Linked DNA regions of Sediminicoccus sp. KRV36. The protein of the gene in region 1 interacts with the protein of each later gene in a pairwise test. Links are inferred from orthologs where the notes say so. Each region holds a gene or a part of one and is shown in the gene's direction. Other genes may lie near its edges. The genes, in order: LHU95_RS02160 and murG.

Region 1 (3,309 bases):
GCCGGGCCATCGCCCGGCCCCGCGCGCCGGGCTGACGCTCAGCCTGGCGGCGCGGCTGCCCATGCGGCTGGAGCGGCGCGCATTGCCCCCATGACTGATCCGGGCTTCAACCGCCCGATGAGCGACACGCCCCGCCTTTCCCTCGCCGATGCCCGCAGCCTTGCGGCCGCTGCACTCAGCGCCGCCGGTGCCAACCCGGACATGGCCGCGCTGACGGCGGCCGCACTGGTCGCCGCCGAGGCCGAGGGCCAGGGCGGGCATGGCCTGTCACGCGTCGGGATGTATGCGGGCTTCCTGCGCGAGGGGCGCGCCGATGGCGCGGCGGTGCCCCGCGTGACCAGGCAGCGCGGTGGCGCGGCGCTGGTGGATGCCGGCAATGGCCTCGCCTATCCGGCGCTGCACCTGGCCGAGGCCGAGGCGGCGCGCCGCGCGGCCGAGCATGGCGTGGCCTTCATCGCCATCACCAACAGCCATCACGCGGGCGCCATGGCGCTGCCGGTGCGGCGCCTGGCGCAGCAGGGTCTGGTGGCGCTGGCCTTCACCAACTCGCCCTATGCGATGCCGGTGCCGGGGGGCAGGCGCCCGCTGCTGGGCACCAATCCGGTCGCGGCGGCCTTTCCGCGCCGGAATGCCGCGCCGATGGTGGTGGACCTGGCACTTTCCGAAGTGGCGCGCGGAAAGATCATGGTCGCCGCCAAGGAGGGCCGTGCCATTCCGGAGGGGTGGGCGCTGGATGCGGAAGGGCAACCCACGACGGACGCCAAGGCCGCGCTGGATGGCGCGATGCTGGCCATGGGTGGCACCAAGGGTGCCGCGCTGGCGCTGGTGGTCGAGGTGCTGTGCGTGGCCCTCGGCGGTGCGGCTTTCGGCTTCGAGGCGGATAGCTTCTTCGCGCCCTCCGCCCATCCGCCGCGCCTGGGCCATGCCCTGCTGGCGGTGGATCCCGGGGCGCTGGCGGGCCAGGAGGCCTTCTTGGACCGCATGGAGGCGGTGGTGGCCGCCATGCTGGGCGATGCGGGGGTCCGGCTGCCCGGCGCTCGGCGCGATGGCCTGAGCGCACGGGCCGAGGCTGAGGGGATCGCCGTGCCCGCCGCACTCCTCGCGCAGCTGCGGGCCATGGCCCATGTCTGAATTCAGCGGCGGCTACGGGCCGTCCAGCTTCCCGCCGCCGCACCCACGCCGGCCCGACCCGCAGCGCATCTGCGGCGTGAATGCCGTGCGCGCCCTGTTCATCCGCCGGCCCGAGGCGGTGCAGCGCCTGCATTACCTGGCCGAGCGCCGCCCCGTCGCCGGCCCGCTCTGCCGCTATCTGGCGCGGCACCAGAAGGCGTATCGGGAGGTGCTGTCCGACGAACTCGCGCGCATCGCCGGCACGGAGCATCATGGCGGCATCGTCGCCATCGCCGATCCGCGGCGGGCGCTGCCGATCCCCACGCCGCCGCCGCCAGCCCTGTTCGCGGCCCCCGTGCTGCTGGTGCTGGATGGCATCGGCAATCCGCATAACCTGGGCGCCATCGCCCGGGCTGCCGCCTTCTTCGGCGCCAAGGCGCTGCTGCTCTCGGGCGATGCGCGCCAGGCGGACCTGTCCGACGCCGCCTTCCGCACCTCCGAAGGCGGGCTGGAGCATCTGGCGGTCTATCGCGCCGAGGATCTGGGCAGCACGCTGCGCCGGCTTTCGGGGCAGCTGCACATCGTGGGCGCCGTCGCGACGGGCGGCTTGCCGCCGGCGCGCATTGCCCGGACCAAGCCCATCGCGCTGGTGATGGGGGCCGAGGAAACCGGCCTCACGCCCGACATCCTGGCCTGCTGCGCCGAGCGCGTGACGCTGCCCGGCTCCGGCCTCGTCGAGAGCCTCAATGTCGCGGCGGCAACCGCGGTGCTGCTGCATGCGTTGCTTCCCGGCCAGGCATGAAGGCCGCCCAATTTCCTTGAACGCCCCCGTCCCGGACGTGCATCTTTCGGAGAGCATGCCCGTTGATTCATTCAGCTCCGAAACGACTGGCGGGCGCCTCCGGCTGCGCTTTTCCGGCGTGCTCGATACCGCTGAGGCCGCCGGGCGCTGGCAGGAGGCGATGCGCGCCGCCCGGGGGGCCGCCCAGATCACCATTGATGCGCGCGGCGTCACCCGGCTGGATTCCGGCGGGGCGGCGTTGCTGGTCAGCCTGGCCCGCGCCGGGACCGCCCAAGCTGGAGGGCCAGGAGAGGCTGCGGAGGCCGACGCCGGGGCCGAGTGGGAGGAGCCCGAGGACGCCGCCGCCCGCGCCGCCCTGGCCCGCTTCCGCGCGGCCGTCGCCACCGAGCCGCCACCGCCCAAGCCCAAGCCCTTCCAGCCGCTGACCAATATCGGCGCGGCCACGCTCGGCCTGCTGCGCCGCTTCGCCGAGCGGATGAACTTCCTGGGCGAGACGGTGCTGGCCACAGCCCGCATCGTGCCGCGCCCCTGGCGGCTGCGCTGGGCCGAACTGTTGCGCCACCTGGATGAGGCCGGCACGCGGGCCTTTCCGCTCTGCATCCTGCTGGGCACGCTGATCGGCGTGATCCTGGCCTTTCAATCCTCGGTGCCGATGCGGCAATTCGGCGCGGAGATCTTCATCCCGCAGCTGGTCGGCATTTCACTGACGCGCGAACTGGGGCCGTTGCTCGCCTCAATCATCCTCGCCGGGCGCACCGGCTCGGCCTATGCGGCCGAGCTCGGCACCATGCGGGTGAATGAGGAGGTGGACGCGCTGCGGATCATGGGCCTCGACCCCGTCGCGTGGCTGGTGGTGCCGCGCATCATCGCCTCCATGCTGGTCATGCCGGCCCTGACCATGGTGATGAATGTCACGGGCATCATCGGCATGATGATGGTGATGAGCGCGCTGGGCTTCCCGCCGGTGGCGGTGCTGAACCAGCTGGAGCAATGGCTCTCCATCGAGGATCTGGCCGGCGGGCTGGGCAAGGCCGCGGTGTTCGGGCTCGCCATCGGCTATATCGGCTGCCATGCGGGGCTCTCGGCCGGGCGTGGGCCGCGCGCGGTGGGCGATGCGGCGACCGGCGCCGTGGTGGGCGGCATCGTGGCGCTGGTGCTGCTGGACGGCATTTTCGCCATCCTGTTCTTCCGGCTGGGCTGGTGATGGCCGAAACCCAACCGCCCGACGCGCCGCTTCCCGAAGCGCTGCCTGCTACGCCGCCCGCCGCGCCCCATGCGGGCGAAGCGGTGATCACGGCCGAGGCGGTCGCGATGCGCTTTGGCCCGCGCACCATCTTCAAGAATGTCAGCTTCGAAGTCCGCCGGGGCGAGGTTTTTGTGATCCTTGGTGGTTCCGG
Region 2 (3,088 bases), 820 kb from region 1 along the record:
CGCAGCGCATCGGCGCCGCCTCCCGCCACATGTTCCTGGAACGGCAGGTCTTCTATTCGACGCTCGCGGTGCTGGTGATGGTGGGCTGTTCGCTGCTCAATCCGCGCTGGGTGTTGCGCCTGGCCATCCTGGGTGCGCTGGGCGCCTTGGCGCTGACGGCGCTGACGCTGGTGGCCGGCACCGAGATCAAGGGCGCGCGGCGCTGGCTTTCGCTGCCGGGCATGTCGCTGCAACCCTCGGAGTTTCTCAAGCCCTGCCTCGCTGTCGTGTGCGCCTGGCTGATCGCGGAAGGCAAGCGCAGCCGGCGCTTCCCGGGGCTCATCCTGGCCTTCCTGATCATCGGCGTGGTGGCTGTGCTGCTGAAGCAGCAGCCGGATATCGGCATGCTGGCGGTGATTGTCGCGGTGTTTCTGGCGCAGGTCTTCGTCTCGGGCATCAACCTGATGTGGGTGGTTGCGGGGGCTGGCGGCGTCGCGGGGCTGGCGGTGCTGGCCTTCACCCTGCATGGCCATGTGCGCTCCCGCGTGCAGCGCTTCCTCGATCCCGAGGCAGGCGATAATTTCCAGATCCGCATGTCGCTGGAAGCCTTCGGCAATGGCGGCTTGCTGGGGCGCGGCCCGGGCGAAGGGCGCGTGAAGGATGCGCTGCCCGATGCCCATGCGGATTTCGTGTTTCCCGTGGCGGCGGAGGAATTCGGCCTGGTCGCCTGCCTCATCATCCTCGCCATCTTCGCCTTCGTGGTGATCCGCGGGCTGCTGCGCCTGATGAATGAGCGCGACGTATTCCTGTCCCTGGCAGCCACCGGGCTCCTGGTGCAATTCGGCCTGCAGGCCTTCATCAACATGGGCTCCTCGCTGCACCTCATCCCGACCAAGGGGATGACGCTGCCCTTCGTGAGCTATGGTGGCTCCTCTTCCATCGCGCTCGCCATCGGCATGGGCTTCCTCCTGGCGCTGACACGCCGCCGCAGTGCGCGGACGGAGGATTCGCAACCCTTCGCCCACGCCGTGCCGACATGAGGGGCCCGGCCATGCGTCCCATCGCCATCGCCGCCGGGGGCACCGGCGGGCATCTCTTTCCGGCCGAGGCGCTGGCCGCCGAGCTCTCCGCGCGCGGCGAACGCATCGTGCTCTTCACCGACGCGCGCTCCGCCGCCTTTGACAGCCCGGCCTTCGCCAATGCCGAGCGCTTCGTGCTGCGCGGCGAAGGGATCGCCGGGCGCAGCCTGCTGCGCGCCGCGCGTGGCGCCGCGCTGCTGGCCTCAGGCACGCTGACAGCGCGGCGGCTGTTGAAACAGCTGGACGCCGCCGCCGTGGTGGGGTTCGGCGGCTATCCGGCGATCCCGCCGGCGCTGGCGGCTCTCACGCTTGGCGCGCGCAAGCCCGCGCTGATCCTGCATGAGCAGAACGCCGTGCTGGGCCGCGCCAATCGCGCCTTGGCGACCCGGGCCGATATGCTCGCCCTGGCCTACGAGGACACGGCGCGGGTGCCCGCCGGGGCACGGACCAGCTGGGTGGGCAATCCGGTGCGGCCGGCGCTGGCCGCCCTGGCCGGTGCGGGCTATCCGCCGGCCAATGGCCCGCTGCGGCTGCTGGTCACGGGGGGCTCGCTCGGCGCGCGGATTTTCGCCGATCTCGTGCCCGCGGCGATTGCCGCCCTGCCGGAGGCCATTCGTGGCCGGCTGCTGATTGCCCAGCAATGCCGCGTGGAAGATCTGGAGCGCGTGCGCGCCGCCTATTCCGAGACCGGCATTCCGGTGGAGCTCTCGCCCTTCTTTCCCGACATCGCGGGCCGGCTGGCGGGCGCCCATCTGGTCATCGCCCGCGCCGGCGCCTCCACCGTGGCCGAAATCGCGTGCGCGGGGCGCCCTTCCCTGCTGGTGCCACTGCCCTCCGCGATTGACAATCACCAGGTGGCCAATGCGCGCGCGCTTGAGGCCGCCGGCGCCGCGCTGGTGCTGACCCAGGCCACGACGAATCCGGCGCGGCTGACCCAACTGCTGGCAGAATGGCTGGGGTCACCGGAAAGGCTTGCCGAAGCGGCCCAGGCTGCGGCATCCCTGGCGCGCCCCCAGGCGGCACGCGAACTCGCCGACCTCGTCCTTGCCCATGCCGCCCGAACCCAATCGCTCCAGGAATCACGCTGATGCGCGCGCTGCCACTCTCCATCGGGACGATCCATTTTGTGGGCATCGGCGGCATCGGCATGTCGGGCATCGCTGAGGTGCTGCACAATCTCGGCTACGCGGTGCAGGGCAGTGATATCGCCGAAGGCTACAATGTCACGCGCCTGCGCGAGGCCGGCATTCCCGTCATGATCGGCCATGCCGCCGAGAATCTTCGCAACGCGCAGGTGGTGGTGGTCAGCACGGCGGTGAAGCGCGACAACCCGGAGGTCCAGGCCGCGCGGCGCCGGCTGTTGCCGGTGGTGCGGCGCGCCGAGATGCTGGCGGAACTCATGCGCCTCAAATGGGGCATCGCGGTCGGCGGCACCCATGGCAAGACGACGACCACAAGCCTCATCGCCTGTGTGCTGGAGCAAGCCAAGCTCGACCCCACTGTCATCAATGGCGGCATCATCAATGCCTATGGCACGAACACGCGCATGGGCACGGGCGAGTGGATGGTGGTTGAGGCGGATGAGAGCGATGGCAGCTTCCTGCGCCTGCCGAGCACCGTCGCCGTCGTCACCAACATGGATGCCGAGCACCTCGACCACTGGGGGACCGAGGAGGCGATGCGCGAGGGCTATGCGCAATTCGTCGGCAATATTCCCTTCTATGGCTTTGCCGTCCTTTGCGCCGACCATCCGGCCGTGCAGGCGATGATTCCCAAGCTGGATCGCCGGCTGGTCACCTATGGTTTCTCGCCGCAGGCCGATGTGCGCGCCGAAAAACTGCTCACCAATCGCATGGGCGCCAGCTTCGAAGTGACGGTGCAGGACCGCGTCAGCGGCCGCGCGCGCACCATGCAGCCCTTCCGCCTGCCGATGCTGGGCAGCCACAATGTGCAGAATGCACTGGCCGCCATCGCGGTCGGTGTCGAGATGGATGTACCCGAGGATGTGATCCGCGCCGCATTGGCCGGTT

The links.
Region 2: the proteins of LHU95_RS02160 (region 1) and murG interact in binary tests that used the Escherichia coli proteins (3 or more experiments, as listed by UniProt). The link is inferred for Sediminicoccus sp. KRV36 from one-to-one orthologs.

Annotation. Positions count from the first base shown.
Region 1 is NZ_CP085081.1:453,572-456,880, forward strand. Bases 19-3,017 are described here. They hold LHU95_RS02160 (RNA methyltransferase), read left to right. Parts: upstream 19-1,123; coding sequence 1,124-1,912; downstream 1,913-3,017. Other genes in these bases: LHU95_RS02150 (cytochrome P450), read left to right, coding at 19-94; LHU95_RS02155 (Ldh family oxidoreductase), read left to right, coding at 91-1,131; LHU95_RS02165 (MlaE family lipid ABC transporter permease subunit), read left to right, coding at 1,968-3,017. Outside these bases: more of LHU95_RS02150, read left to right, coding at 1-18; more of LHU95_RS02165, read left to right, coding at 3,018-3,116; LHU95_RS02170 (ATP-binding cassette domain-containing protein), read left to right, coding at 3,224-3,309.
Region 2 is NZ_CP085081.1:1,272,512-1,275,599, reverse strand. The notes cover bases 311-3,088. They hold murG (undecaprenyldiphospho-muramoylpentapeptide beta-N-acetylglucosaminyltransferase), read left to right. Parts: upstream 311-1,030; coding sequence 1,031-2,146; downstream 2,147-3,088. Other genes in these bases: murC (UDP-N-acetylmuramate--L-alanine ligase), read left to right, coding at 2,146-3,088; LHU95_RS05695 (putative peptidoglycan glycosyltransferase FtsW), read left to right, coding at 311-1,019. Also shown: more of LHU95_RS05695, read left to right, coding at 1-310. UniProt on the Escherichia coli protein: Cell wall formation. Catalyzes the transfer of a GlcNAc subunit on undecaprenyl-pyrophosphoryl-MurNAc-pentapeptide (lipid intermediate I) to form undecaprenyl-pyrophosphoryl-MurNAc-(pentapeptide)GlcNAc (lipid intermediate II).